Regions from separate parts of the Shouchella phoenicis genome, predicted to be linked through region 2. Evidence: a T-box and tRNA genes for the amino acid it is inferred to sense, from the RefSeq annotation. Region 2 holds a T-box; the other holds one or more tRNA genes.

Region 1 (7,155 bases), 1.7 Mb from region 2:
GCTTGTTTGCGAAGAATTTCTTCTACAATAATGGACGCTTCTTCTTCTTCATTATACGGATAAAACAACAGTGGCTTTTGTTTCGCTTTACTCCGCTGTGCGTGCAATGTTTTTTGCAGACGACTTGAATTTTTTTTAATGACTGTATTTGCAGAAGCAATGATTTCGTGTGTGGAACGATAATTCTGTTCTAATGAAACAACAGTCGCGTTTGGATAATACGATGTAAATTGTTGAATAAAGTGAGGATCGCTCCCTCGAAATGCATAGATGGATTGATCGTCATCGCCAACGACACATAAGTTACGCTGTTTTGCAGACAGCATGCGCACAATTTCAAATTGAAGAAGATTAATGTCTTGAAACTCGTCAACGGATAAATAAGTAAATCGCTCTTGATACCGTTCAAGTAAGAGCGGGTTTTCTCGAAGCAAGTGGAAGCATCCTAATAAAATATCGTCGAAGTCATAATACGTCTGACGCTTTTTTTCTTCTTCGTAAGTCTGATAAATAGATTTCACTTTCTTTTCGAAGTCTGTTTTTGCTGTAACGTCATCTGGTTGTAGCATATGGTTTTTCCAATAGCTAATTTGTGTGACAGCTGAATCGTATGCAAATTCGTTTTCATCATAGCCGAAGCTTAATCCGATCTGCTTAATAAGCGGGAGAGGGGATTGGAGTAACCGAGAGTGATGCCATTGATCAGGCTGATGATGTTTAAGCATTTGCAAAAAAAGACTATGGAACGTGCGGATCAATAATTGCTCACCCATTTTTTTCGTAATATTTGGGTAGAGCATCATGCGTTCTTTCATTTCTTTTGCTGCTTTAGACGTAAAGGTTACAAGGGCCATTCGGTTAATTGGAATGTTAAGCTCGGTTAACATATAAGCGGCTCTTGCTGTAATAACCCGGGTTTTTCCGCTTCCTGCACCAGCAAGAATAAGTAATGGACCATCAATTTGTTTTATACTGTTCCATTGTTCTTGGTTAAAGGTTAAAGAGGCTGCCTCTAGTGTCATCCTGTATGGATCATGATCGTGCGTTTGCTCTGTATCTGGTTGAAACGATTGCAGACCAGTTAAGGGTTCCGCTTCCTTCCAAACCGTGTCTTTTTGTTCGTTCCCGCCAATTTGGTTGTTTTTCGGTAAACTAAAGCCAGCAAATTCTTTTGGCTTTTCTATTGATGATTTCGTTGAAGGGGATGCAAGTTGATTTTCCCGACATGCATCTCTCACGGGTTCCGGATGAATAAATAAAGGTTTATCTTGAATGAATAACGTCATTCGCATAGGAGCTTGACAAAAAGTACAAGTAAGATTGCCTTGTTTACTTGCCAAATACAATTTATTCCACTCAGAGCGTTCAAGAGTGTGTAAGTCAATTTGTTGGTTAAAATAACGTGCGATATGCATGAGAGCTCCTTTCAAACTCTTATCGTATCAATGAAAGGGCAAGAACTCAATAAAAAGCTGGAGGCGAGAAAGGTGAAACAAATGGAACAGACTTGTGAACTATGTGAGCGGAAAGGAGTGCAGACGACGGTTCATCATTTAACGCCAAAAGAAGAAGGAGGAACGTTTAAACCGACGGCAAATCTTTGTGTGCCTTGTCATAAACATATTCACGCACTCTATACAAATAAAGAAATTGCTTCTAGATTAACTACAATAAGTGAGTTAAAACGAGATGAGAAAGTAAGCAAATTTATTAAATGGATTCGAAAACAGCCAGCAGAAACAATCCCAAAAACAAAAAAAGCCAATAGACGAAAAAAAGATGAGGAGGAATTGGGGGAATGATGTCGAATGGGTATAGACATAAAAGGAAAGGAGGGTATTATGCTCGAAACAACCCATTCGTTTATAAGTGATACTTTACTAAGTAAAGCATTAGAATTACAAGCCTCTGACGTTCACCTTATTCCGAATCAACGTGGCTATGATGTGTATTTTCGTATAGTAGGTAACTTAACGTTTATGTACACGATGAATACAGATGAAGCGAAAAAGATCTTAAATCACCTTAAGTATATTGTAGGCATGGACATTAGCGACCGTCGCCAATCACAAAGCAAAGCATTTGAGTACATGTGGAAACAACAATTAATCGCGATGCGAATCTCCACCCTCCCAACAACCCCTTTAGAGAGTATTGCTATTCGAATTTTAAACAGCTCTTCAATTGTTCCGTTACAGTCCCTTTCCCCTTTCTTAAAAGATACTCATTATTTCAATCAGCTCTTATTGGCACTCCCCGGTTTGTTTTTAGTAACCGGTTCAACAGGCTCTGGCAAAACCACCACCATTTATTCGTTTGTAAAACAACTTGTACAAAATGGGGGCTATCGAATAATTTCAGTTGAAGATCCAGTTGAACATCAATTGCAGGGCATAACGCAAGTTGAAATTCAATCAAGAGGAGGCTTAACGTTTGAGCGGGCATTACGGGCGATTTTGCGCCATGATCCCGATATTATTATCATTGGAGAAATAAGAGATAGAGAAACGGCCGCTCTTGCAGTTCAAGCAGCAATTACGGGTCATTTTGTCATTGCTAGTCTTCACGTGACAAATTCATCTTTAACCATTGATCGATTAAGAGATCTTGGCATTGGTGGAAATCTATCTTGTCTTCAAGCAATCGTGTATCAGAAATTGATTGCACAAAAAGGAGCGGATAAAAGGATTGCCGTCTTTGACTGGCTTTTGGCTCATCAAGTAAAAGAAGTGTGGGAAGGGAAGAGGAAGTCTCGTCCTTTCTTAAAAAAAGCTGCAAAAGCATGGGCGGTAGGAATTCTTGACGACGAAGCATGCATTCGTCTTAGTAGGGTGGAGTAACGATGTTTCGTTCAGTGCTTACAAAACGAAACAAACAAGCCGAAATTTCGTTTATTAAGAGACTAGGTGAATTGTTGCAAAGTGGCTATAGTGTAGATCAAGCATTATCCTTTTTATCGGTACAGGTCAATGAGGCTTGGAAAGAAATCATTCATTTAATTAAACAACAACTTACCATGGGTCAGCCACTCTCAAAAAGTTTACAAACGTTAGCGTTACCAAGTGATGTTCAATCGTATATCTTTTTTTATGAAGAACAAGGGCAAGTGGCTGACGGGTTAATGGAAGCAGCTAAACTTTATGAAAAAAGGCTTAAAACGACAATGCAGCTGCAAAAACTATTACGATACCCTCTCGTATTAGCATTTGGTGTAGGAATGGCTTTGCTCATTTTAAATCTTTATATCGTCCCGCATTTTCAAGCTCTTTTTTCTACGTTAAATCAATCCCCACCGCGTTTCATTCATGTTTTCTTCTCTTTCCTAGAAAGTCTTCCTTATGTATGCATCGCCTTCTTGCTTATAGCGTGTATTGGATACGTGAGCAGCAAACGTTATATCAAACATTTAACCCCTCATGAAAAAGTTCACATTTTATTAAAGTGGAAACTTTCGCAAACAGTTATGAAGCAAGTGATTACATTTTATTTCTCTCTACAGCTTGGGAAATTGCTGCAAACAGGGATGTCCATTCATGAAGCTTTAAATATTTTTGAAAAGCAATCGTATTTGCCTTTTTTTAAAGATGAAGCTCAAAAAATGAATCAGAGTTTAAAGCAAGGCGATAGTTTAGCTTCATATCTTCGACATCAACCTTATTATTTAAGTGAACTTCCAATCGTGGTCGAGAACGGTAGTCGAACGGCTAAACTAGCGCTAGATTTACAATTTTTTAGCGAATGGATTATTGAAGAGTTAGATCGAAGGTTGGAGAAGTTGTTGCAAATGATTCAGCCGATTTTGTTTCTTTTTATAGGGTGTTTTATCTTTTTCTTATTTTTAATGATTATGCTTCCTATGTATGAAATGTTTGATCTCATGTAAGCAGAACTTGCATGAGATCAAATTAATCGGTAGAATAAGACCATAAATGATTTTTCCAGAAAAAAAGTTTATAAAAACACTTGTGCTTTTATAAAAGCTATGATATATTATTAAATGTCGCTGAGGTAATCGCTTTTGACGACATACATAAACAAATTCATGGGGCCTTAGCTCAGCTGGGAGAGCGCCTGCTTTGCACGCAGGAGGTCAGCGGTTCGATCCCGCTAGGCTCCACTTTATACGGAGGAATACCCAAGTTCGGCTGAAGGGATCGGTCTTGAAAACCGACAGGGGTGTCAAAGCCCGCGGGGGTTCGAATCCCTCTTCCTCCGCCATATTTACTCTTCAGCAATTACTTCTCTGAAAGACGAGAAGAGGAAGATGTTGGACATCATTGAATAAGCATCATCTGAATACTTTATAACGACGCGGGGTGGAGCAGTCTGGTAGCTCGTCGGGCTCATAACCCGAAGGTCGGTGGTTCAAATCCGCCCCCCGCAACCAAACTTTGGGCTATAGCCAAGCGGTAAGGCAACGGATTTTGATTCCGTCATTCCCTGGTTCGATCCCAGGTAGCCCAGCCATTTATATGCGGAAGTAGTTCAGTGGTAGAACACCACCTTGCCAAGGTGGGGGTCGCGAGTTCGAATCTCGTCTTCCGCTCTTTAGTTGAAATAAAGAGAGTTAAATGTTATAATTAGTTCATATCGTTTTAGATGAATATGTTGATAAGATTTTATTTTTTACCATGCGGGTGTAGTTTAGTGGTAAAACCTCAGCCTTCCAAGCTGATGATGTGAGTTCGATTCTCATCACCCGCTTTTTTATTTTGTGAAAAAAGGGGCCTGTAGCTCAGCTGGTTAGAGCGCACGCCTGATAAGCGTGAGGTCGGTGGTTCGAGTCCACTCAGGCCCATCCCTATATATTACGGAGAAGTACCCAAGTGGCTGAAGGGGCGCCCCTGCTAAGGGTGTAGGTCGTGTAAGCGGCGCGAGGGTTCAAATCCCTCCTTCTCCGCCAGAAATCGCGGGTGTGGCGGAATTGGCAGACGCGCTAGACTTAGGATCTAGTGTCTTATGACGTGGGGGTTCAAGTCCCTTCACCCGCATAAAGCGAATATGTTAAAACAATGGAGATTTTCTCCATTGTTTTTTTGCATCCAGCTATGATATTAATAAAACTCCATTATTGATGCGTGTGTTCTTTCTTTTTTCCCTCTGGCACGTGGTCAAAGCCACCTGGGTGAAAGGGATGACACTTTAAAATGCGTTTAATGGTTAAATAACTCCCTTTTATCGCTCCATGCTGTTCAATCGCTGTTAGACCATACTGAGAGCAAGTCGGATAAAAGCGACATCTTGGTGGGAGTACAGAGGAAATGTATTTACGATAAAAACGTATGATGCCTAATAAGATTGATTTCACAGTCAATATCCTTTCATCCATATTCCCTCTATTATACCAAAAAGATTGATGAGAAAAAAAGAGCCAAGAAATTTCAAAAACTAGTCAAATTTAGCAGGAGTTTGTAAGGATTTGTCAAATAAAGAAGAGACACATAAAGAAAGGAGGTTCAGGAACATTCAATCTGTTTTTATGAGGTGATATATGATAAAGCGCTTAAAGAAAGATGATGGCTTCACGTTAATTGAAATGCTCGTTGTGTTAATGATTATCTCCGTTTTATTGCTTATTGCACTCCCTAATATGAGTAAAAACACGGATATGGCAGGTGGCAAAAGCTGTGATGCGACAAAGAAACTTGTGCAAACTCAAGTTGGTGCTTATGAAGTCGAACACGGAAAAATTCCTGCCTCACTCGATGTGCTCGTATCTGAAGGCTATGTGGATCAAATCACATGTGCTTCAGGCAAGAAATTAGTTTTAAATGGAAAGCAAGTTCTTATTGAAAACGAATGAAGGCTTTTCGCTTATAGAGCTCCTCTTCACCCTTCTTCTTATATCCGTTTTTCTTCTTCTTCCAATCCTTTATTTTCAATCACAAGATAAAAAAATCGAACAACAAACGATCGAGCAGTTAAAAAATGATCTTTTGTATGCCCAACATGTTGCCATGACTGAAGGAAAAGTGACGTCTGTCCAATTTGAGGACAATACGCTTATTGTCTATGTCGAACAACAAGAAAAATCTCGTGTCCAGTATCCGACCCCTTTAAAAATAGAGCCAGTATCTCTTGCCCTTCAAGAGGTTTCATTTTTAGCAAATGGTCATCCTCGTAAGTCTGGATCATGGGATGTGAGAACTCATCATCATCATGTACGTTTTACAATCCAAATTGGAAAGGGGCATATCGTTTATCGCCAACAGTAGTCGTGATGAGGGCTTTATATTGGTAGATGCAATAGGTGCCTTTCTATTAATTAGCCTCATGAGTTTAAGTTTACTACCTGCTTGCATTTGGCTCATGGAAGAAAGGCGAGCAATCGATCAAGAACTCTCACTCTTGTACGATTTAGAGAAAAGTCGTCTTTCTTATCATTCCGGTTCCCATGATGCGTGGGAACAAATAGGAGATGATCTGTTGTATAGGAAGTGTCAAGATAGTCATTTAAAGCGAAATAAAGCAGTATGTGTTTATGTATTGGAAAAATGATACAGGGTTTACGTATCTCGAACAGTTAATTGGATTGAGTTTATTAAGCCTAGTTGTGCTCGTTTTGCCAAATATCTTCCTTGTTGTCACAACTTCTGAAACCTCTGGTAATGACGATGCGATTCGCTTTTTTAATCACGTTTCTCAAGATGCAAAAGGTGCAGATGCAATCAGGTGGAAAGACAATGAATTAGAATTATTTATAGGCGATACGGTTATTTCCTATCAAATGAGGCTAGAAACAAGGATTCAACGGTTTAGAGACAAGAAAGGTCATGTCGTCGTATTAGAAGGTGTAGACTCCTTTTCATGCTCAAGGAAAGACGTTTACTATACATGTAGCCTAACAATGGATAGTGGCAAAACGTACAAGAAATTGATTGTATCAATGAAAGAGTGGGTGCATGTTTATCAAACAGTCAGATGAAGGGCTGGTTTTTCTACCAACCCTCTTTTTTCTTCTTCTGTTAACGATCTTTTTATTATGGCAAATGAATCAATATCAACGTGAACATGCTTATATGATCCAACAACATGAGTATATGCAGCTTGAAAACTTATTGCATCTTGGTTTGCAACAAGCATTAGATGATGACAAAGACACCATTCACATATCGGTTGAAATCGGAGAGGTGAGCGTACAAACGATTCAACAAG
Region 2 (7,155 bases):
TTATGAGAATTGCCCTGTAAAAAGTGGCAATAATCTAAAATCAAACAATACCCCGTCGTTACATAACGGGGGGTCTCGTTTAAAAATCTTCAAATGCAAGTGCTGCAACCATTCGACTTGCAGCCATACTCCCATTCGCAGCAGCTAGGACAATCTGCTGTGCTTGATTCATGGTCATATCACCGGCTACATAGACCCCTTCAACACTAGACTGACTAGACTCATCGACTTCATATCCACCTTGCTCATTTTTTTTACAGCCAATCTGATCAGCTAACGAAGAAGCTTGCTGCAATTGACTGGTAACAAATCCTCCAACACGCTCCAATTCAACACCAGTTTCAAAACGGATGCTCTTCAATTTGCCTTTTTCACCAATCAGAGAATCGATTTTTTCATCCATTACTCGAATCCCTCTCGATGTAAGTTCTTTCTCTTGTTCAGCTGTTAAAAGGTTCTTGCCGTTTGTAGCGAGCACTAAATCTTTACTCCAGTTCGAAATTATTTTCGTGAACATATATGCATGATCACTCTCTGCAAGTACAAGCAATGGTTGATCACGAAGTTCCCAACCATCACAAAATGGACAAGGAAATAGACTTTTCCCATAAAATGAATGAACGTCTTTAACATCAGGTAGACCGTCAGTCAAACCAGTCGCAAGTAAAACTTTACGTGCTTTTACCGTTTTCCCTTCTGCTTCAACGATAAAAAATGAGCCTCCTTTCTTAACGCTTGTTACTCGCTGGTTTTCAACCTGAATACGCGGATATTTCTTAAGATCTCCCAATGCGGTTTCTTTAAACGTTGCCGGGCTCACTCCATCTTGTGTGATAAAACCGTGAGAGTGTGCCGTCACTTGGTTTCTTGGTTGATCTTCATCAAACAAAACGACCTCTCGCTTGGCTCTTCCCAATACGAGGGCTGCGCTTAATCCTGCAGGCCCTCCACCAATAATCACTGCATCTATCATGTCATCACCCTTTTTAGATATTATAGATTCATTATGTCTGTAATAACAATAAAAAGAGAATCACTACTCTTTGACAGCAGTCATTTTCATAGCAATCTCTGCAATGTACGTTTCACTTAACTCTTTTTTTAACCGGTCTTCTGCGTTTGTCATCGCTTGTTCAATTAGACAATCATGACTCTGTTCCGCATCATCATGCTCAGATGAACAGCGAAACATCACCGTTTGGCCTTCAATCGCATGAATAACATCTAAAAATGAGATATTTTTTCGATATTGCGCTACGCTATACCCACCATTTGCCCCTGGTGTTGAATCCACTAACCCTGCTTTTACAAGCTTCGTTAAGATTTTAGACAAATACGTTGGTGACACATCTTGCTTTTTCGCTAAGACGTCCACGCCTGTTGAGCGCCCTTTTTCTACCGTAGTTAAAAAGACCATTGTATGCAGCGCATAGTTTGTCGCTTTTGAATATTTCACGTTCATCACCTACAGACGTTATTACAGACCTTTTATATCTTTAATTCAGTTTATCATGCATACAGAAGCTCGTCAACTTTTTCATTTAAATCTCCAGCAATGGTATAACATACATAACAGGTTCTTCATATGGATGAACACGTTCAATAATAGCTTGAACAGCACGTACTTCTTCCAACATACAACGAAAAGTCAGTTTACACTCTGTCCCCGTTTGAATGATTCCTCTCTCGCCTTTAAAAGGATTTGACGTCTCCAATGGACGATAATATCCATGAACATACGAAAACGAAACCACATGATCATAATCTCCGACTTTTAAAAACCCCTTGCTATGTAGCGCATCGCGTAGAGGAACGATTGTCTCTTCTGGAAGCAATACTTCCACCTTCACATGTTTAATATCCATACGAATCTCCTTATTTGAATAATGCAATTCCATTTTCTCTTAATAAACGAATGCTATCTTTTACTGGTAAATAAGATAAATGAAATTCTTTTATTAAACACATTTGCAAATCTTCTATCGTTATAAGTTTTTTCGTTACTTTTTTACCTGACATGATTCCGGCATATTTCTTTCAAGAACACGAGCGTTGGTTCTTGTCTAGACACTTGAATGGCATTGACATAACGGTCTACAATTCTCGTTTCAAGCATTCTTTTTCCCCTATCTAAGCCTCATACTAAATCCGTTAATACTCTACTTCCATTGAAATTTTATAGCTTGCATACTAAAATCAATAAAAGATATCTAAAAGTTCTGTTTTCATTATACAAAAAAGAGAATCGCTTTAAAATCTATTAGCTTGGAGTGATCCTATTGGCCATTAACCACTTAACCTTTTCTGTTTCGGATTTAGAAGAGTCCATTCGCTTTTATGTACAAGCGCTAGGCGCAACCCTTCTCGTAAAAGGAGAAAAACTAGCTTATTTCGATTTAGATGGCATCTGGCTTGCGCTTAACGTCGAGGAAAGCATTCCTCGAAACGACATCGCCCGATCCTATACCCACATTGCTTTCTCTATAAAGGAAGAAGAATATGAAAATACGTGGAGGGAGCTGGAAGCGTTAAATGTCAACATTCTTAGCGGAAGAACACGAGACAAAAAGGATAAACAGTCGATTTATTTTACCGATCCAGACGGCCATAAATTTGAGTACCATACTGGAACCTTACAAGACCGACTCGATTACTATCGCACAGAAAAAAGTCATTTAACATTTTATTAATCAAAAAGGAGCTCATCGATGAATTTTGAAAAGGTGCATGATCAGATTATTTTGGATTGGCATGATGCCATGCAGACAGGTGAAACTAGTAAATTGGAGAGAATGACAGACTCGTACTTCGTTACTTTTTTCTACGAATCAAGTGAAAAACCATTGTTTTTCACGAAAGATGAAGCTTTAATTGGCATGCAGCAGTCTGTCGATGAATGACGAGGTGCAAAGAAACGATTTCATAATCGTCTTATTCGAATGAAGAACGACAATGAAGCCGTCGTTTTTTATGAATTAATTGTGGAGAAAAATGAGGAGCAGATAAGTCGTCTTTTTACAGTAGAGAACTGGATTCACGATCATGATAAATGGCTTCTCGCAAATGAAATTCAGCAGCAACTTTAAGAGGGCAACGCTCCATTGTCGCCCTCTTCTTATTCATATTCACACATACAAATCAAACATATTTACGTCATAGCCGCTTTGTTTCATGTAAGTAAACAGCTGGGCACGGTGATGGAATATATGTGTGACTACTTCCATTAGCCATTGAATTTGGGTTGAGCCTGTTTCCAAGTAAAAAGGGGCTGTTTTTTTCGTTAGAAATTCTTGATCCGATAAAGAGATCACGTACGCCTTATACTGCTCGAACCCACTATACATATGTGTCATCTTATCTTCAGTAGCAGCTAACGTCTCGTACTTTTGCTCTAATGCACGAATATATTCTTCAGAATGTTCCTGCATGATGGCTAGATCAACTTCAGGAATCGAGATGATGTGCGCGATTAACTCCTTTATCGTGCGCATGTTTTCTGAAGGTCTGTAGGATAAATCCTCCTCCTTCACTTTTTTAAGTAACCCTTCAATTGAACGAATACCTACTTCAAGCTCGTGTAACGCTGTTTCTTTTATCGATTGGACTGCCTCCATATTGAACGACTCCTTTCTTTCCTTTCAAGTATAAATGGTTAATGTGACAAGAGCTGTCACCTTACTGATAATTTGACCATATCTTTTGCAATTTCTCTTGTATAAAATCAATCGCTTCTTGCGGTTCTTTGATTGTCGCCTCCGAACCTAAATTCCAAATCATTTCAGTAAAATATCGAACTTCCTTAAGCGGTACAGTTGCTTGAAGTTGAGCTTCTCCATTCGCTCCTACATGAATAAATCTCTCCAAGTCCATCATCGATTGCGCTTTCCTGACACCTGTTCGTGTTAAATCCACAATGAAAGAAAGGGGATGTTCACATTCTTCCTCCGCTTGGTGTAGCCAATCAAGAACCGACTCATATGGTAGGGCTACGGCTTTTTCTTGCCCTTTTTTAACGGCGGTTATACGATCAGCACGAAACAATCGAATGGTTTTTCTCTCAAAGCAATAAGCTGGGCAGTACCAGAATCCATAGGAACTATAAAGACCAATCGGCTGAATCTCTCGTTCCATTTGCGTATCTTCTTTCTGATACGTAATTCGAATTGGCACCCTGTTGGTTGAGGCATGTAAGAGTTCTTCTAGGTAATTCGCCTGATGGTGACGTGATGGACTCCAAAAGACAATTCTTCCACTCATCTTTTCAATGGTTTCTCGCGCTTCTTTAGAGAAATGTTGTTTTAATTTTTTGAGTGCATAATCCGTTTCCGTCTTAAATGGGAGAGTCGGAAAATACGCTAACGATTGAAAGGAAAAATAAAGTGCCACTGCCTCCGTTTCTTTTAGAAATAACGGTGGGAGCATTTGTTCAGAGATTCGATAGTATCCCCCTCCGTGTCCAACTTCAGAATAGAAAGGAACACCTAACGTACTCAATTCTTCTAAATCTCTTAAGATCGTCCGATACGAAACTTGAAAATGATCGGATAATTCCGTCGCCGTAAATTTCGTCCGTTCATTGATGTAAAGCATCATTTCGATCAACCGTGCTGACTTTGACATCCCTTCACCCTTTTTCTTCAAAAGATCTCCTTGCTTTTATCTTACTTCGTGCTATGATAAGAAACCATATACACAAAACGCGATGATGAGGAAAGTAAACCAATCAACGTTTTTATACAGAGAGCTTCGGTTGCTGAAAAGAAGCAAAGAACAATTGGTTGAACATGGTCTCTGAGCAGCACCACCGAGCAAGCTGTTAGGTGGTGACGAGCGTAGTCACTCGTTACAAATGCCTGGGTATACGAACATTTTGACGTTCCGTACTTGTTGAGGCTTGTTATGTGAGTAACGAGTAAACAAAGGTGGTAACACGGGTATAACACTCGTCCTTAGATAAATTCTGAGGGCGAGTTTTTTTATTTTTAGGAGGGATAAATAATGGCAATATTTATTGGTGGTGCATGGCCTTATGCAAATGGTTCACTACATGTTGGTCATATCGCCAGTTTACTTTCTGGAGATATACTAGCGAGATATTATCGCCAAAAAGGGGAACACGTGCTTTACGTTTCTGGTAGCGACTGTAACGGGACACCGATTATGGTTCGTGCCCGTCAAGAAGAGACTTTCCCAAAAACGATTGCCGATCGCTATCACGAAGAGTTTAAACAGAATTTTACAGATTTAGGCTTTAGTTATGACCTTTATACAAGAACGGATCTTGAAGATCATCATCAAACCGTTCAAGAAATGTTCGTACAATTATTTGAAAATGGCCATCTAACTAAGCGATGGGTTAAACAAGTCTATTGTTACCACTGCAAGCAGTTTTTGCCAGATCGTTATGTGGAAGGCACTTGTCCAACATGCGGACTGGATGCTAGAGGCGATCAATGTGATCATTGTGCGACATTGCTTGATCCGACTATTTTAGATAACAGACGTTGTAAGATCTGTCTTCAACAACCAGGAGTTAAAAACACCGAACAATACGACTTCACTCTGTCTCACTTCCAAAACCAGTTACGAGCTTATGTGCACCAAGCAAAAGCTCAAAATTTATGGAGAGAAAATGCTATTACGTTAACAGAACGTTATTTAGATGAAGGGTTGCAAGATCGAGCGGCAACGCGAGACCTTGATTACGGCGTACCTGTCCCACTAGAAGGCTTCAACAATAAGAAAATCTATGTTTGGATTGAAGCAGTTGCAGGCTACTATACTGCCAGCAAACAATGGAGCAAGTTAACTGGAAAAGATTACGGTACATTTTGGAAGAATGACACCCGCTCTTACTATGTTCACGGAAAGGATAATATTCCTTTTCATACATTAATATGGCCGGCAATTTTAATGGGATTAAGAAAGAATTCTAGTCTACCGACCTATATTCTATCAAATGAATATGTGACAATTGAGCGCCAAAAAATTTCAACGAGCAAAAATTGGGCCGTATGGATACCTGATCTTCTTCAACGTTTTCATGCTGATACCATTCGCTACTACCTAACTGTTAACGCGCCTGAACAACGAGATGGCGATTTCTCTTGGCGTGAATTTGTTTACAGTCACAATAGCGAATTACTAGGAGCATACGGCAATTTTGTTCAACGTACAGTGAAATTTATTCTAAAATCATTTGGTGGCGTGTTACCAAAACAGCCGGTTGATCCCTTACTGAGAGAAAAGATAAACCAACTTTATTTATCGGTAGGATCGTCGATTGAAAAAGGCCATATGAAAACAGCGCTTGAGGGTATCTTTGTTTCAATTCGTTCTGCTAACAAATATTTTGACGAGCAGAAACCTTGGGCACAAATGAAACAGAACGCTGACGCATGCGCTTATACGTTATACCAGTGTTTGTACATGATTGTGAACTATGCTCAGCTTCTACACCCATTTCTGCCTTTCTCTAGTCATGCACTCAAAGAATTACTGCACCTTGACTCATTTACTTGGGAATCAATTGAACCATCGGCGTTGCCTATAAAACAATTCCACCCACTATATGAGCGTATCGACGTCCGAGTCATTGATGAAGAAATTGAGCGTTTGAATCATTTAGCTACTAAAAAAGAAAATTGATTTTTAGGTGCTTAAGAGAATGTCCCTTTCATTATTTCTTTACTGATGTATAAGCCATCATTCCTAATGAAAAGAAGACAATAATGGCTAACACAATTAACCAGAGGGTAAGAGAATCCATTTTTATGCCTCCTTACTTTTTCAGTATCTATTCTCTTTTTCCAACTCAAGTAAACATTAAAATAAAAAAATTCTGAATTAAAATTGACAATTGTCTTTCTCATTTGAAATACTACTAATAACCAAATTAAGGAGTTGACCACGTTGCCAACCTTCTATCATCCTTTATAACACAATGCATCTTTTATTCGCGGACCTCCTTCTTCATCAAGCTTGTCTTACTAAAAATGATGAATGGAGGAAGAGAAACGATGACAAATCATTTATTTGACTACTATGTATCGGAACAGAATCAATTTTTTTCTGGCTGGGATTTTTCCCACCTTTCTAAATTAGGACGGTTTGGCAGTAGTTTATTGCCGTGGTCCTATGGTTCGCTAGCACTTT

What was found. A T-box is a leader RNA that pairs with one kind of tRNA and senses whether it is charged. The one in region 2 lies ahead of metG (methionine--tRNA ligase), so its partner is inferred to be a tRNA-Met.
Region 1: it encodes a tRNA-Met, which carries the amino acid that the T-box ahead of metG (methionine--tRNA ligase) is inferred to sense. The anticodon was not compared.

What each region holds. Positions count from the first base shown of each region.
Region 1 is NZ_JBDFMQ010000001.1:2,392,252-2,399,406, reverse strand. It holds gene ABC361_RS12915 (ATP-dependent helicase) at 1-1,415, opposite strand, end outside; gene ABC361_RS12910 (HNH endonuclease) at 1,497-1,802, shown strand; gene ABC361_RS12905 (ATPase, T2SS/T4P/T4SS family) at 1,842-2,840, shown strand; gene comGB (competence type IV pilus assembly protein ComGB) at 2,843-3,883, shown strand; tRNA gene ABC361_RS12895 (tRNA-Ala) at 4,045-4,117, shown strand; tRNA gene ABC361_RS12890 (tRNA-Ser) at 4,126-4,218, shown strand; tRNA gene ABC361_RS12885 (tRNA-Met) at 4,311-4,387, shown strand; tRNA gene ABC361_RS12880 (tRNA-Gln) at 4,393-4,467, shown strand; tRNA gene ABC361_RS12875 (tRNA-Gly) at 4,475-4,546, shown strand; tRNA gene ABC361_RS12870 (tRNA-Gly) at 4,634-4,704, shown strand; tRNA gene ABC361_RS12865 (tRNA-Ile) at 4,725-4,798, shown strand; tRNA gene ABC361_RS12860 (tRNA-Ser) at 4,813-4,903, shown strand; tRNA gene ABC361_RS12855 (tRNA-Leu) at 4,910-4,991, shown strand; gene yidD (membrane protein insertion efficiency factor YidD) at 5,069-5,308, opposite strand; gene comGC (competence type IV pilus major pilin ComGC) at 5,492-5,803, shown strand; gene comGD (competence type IV pilus minor pilin ComGD) at 5,790-6,215, shown strand; gene ABC361_RS12835 (hypothetical protein) at 6,235-6,498, shown strand; gene ABC361_RS12830 (ComGF family competence protein) at 6,482-6,925, shown strand; gene comGG (competence type IV pilus minor pilin ComGG) at 6,903-7,155, shown strand, end outside.
Region 2 is NZ_JBDFMQ010000001.1:685,067-692,221, reverse strand. It holds gene ABC361_RS03965 (AzlD domain-containing protein) at 1-6, shown strand, start outside; gene ABC361_RS03960 (NAD(P)/FAD-dependent oxidoreductase) at 80-973, opposite strand; gene ABC361_RS03955 (Rrf2 family transcriptional regulator) at 1,037-1,456, opposite strand; gene ABC361_RS03950 (YqfO family protein) at 1,542-1,865, opposite strand; gene fosB (metallothiol transferase FosB) at 2,274-2,690, shown strand; gene ABC361_RS03940 (hypothetical protein) at 2,709-2,900, shown strand; gene ABC361_RS03935 (hypothetical protein) at 2,940-3,086, shown strand; gene ABC361_RS03930 (DinB family protein) at 3,126-3,614, opposite strand; gene ABC361_RS03925 (helix-turn-helix transcriptional regulator) at 3,676-4,641, opposite strand; T-box leader at 4,694-4,954, shown strand; gene metG (methionine--tRNA ligase) at 4,999-6,648, shown strand; gene ABC361_RS03915 (class I SAM-dependent methyltransferase) at 7,020-7,155, shown strand, end outside.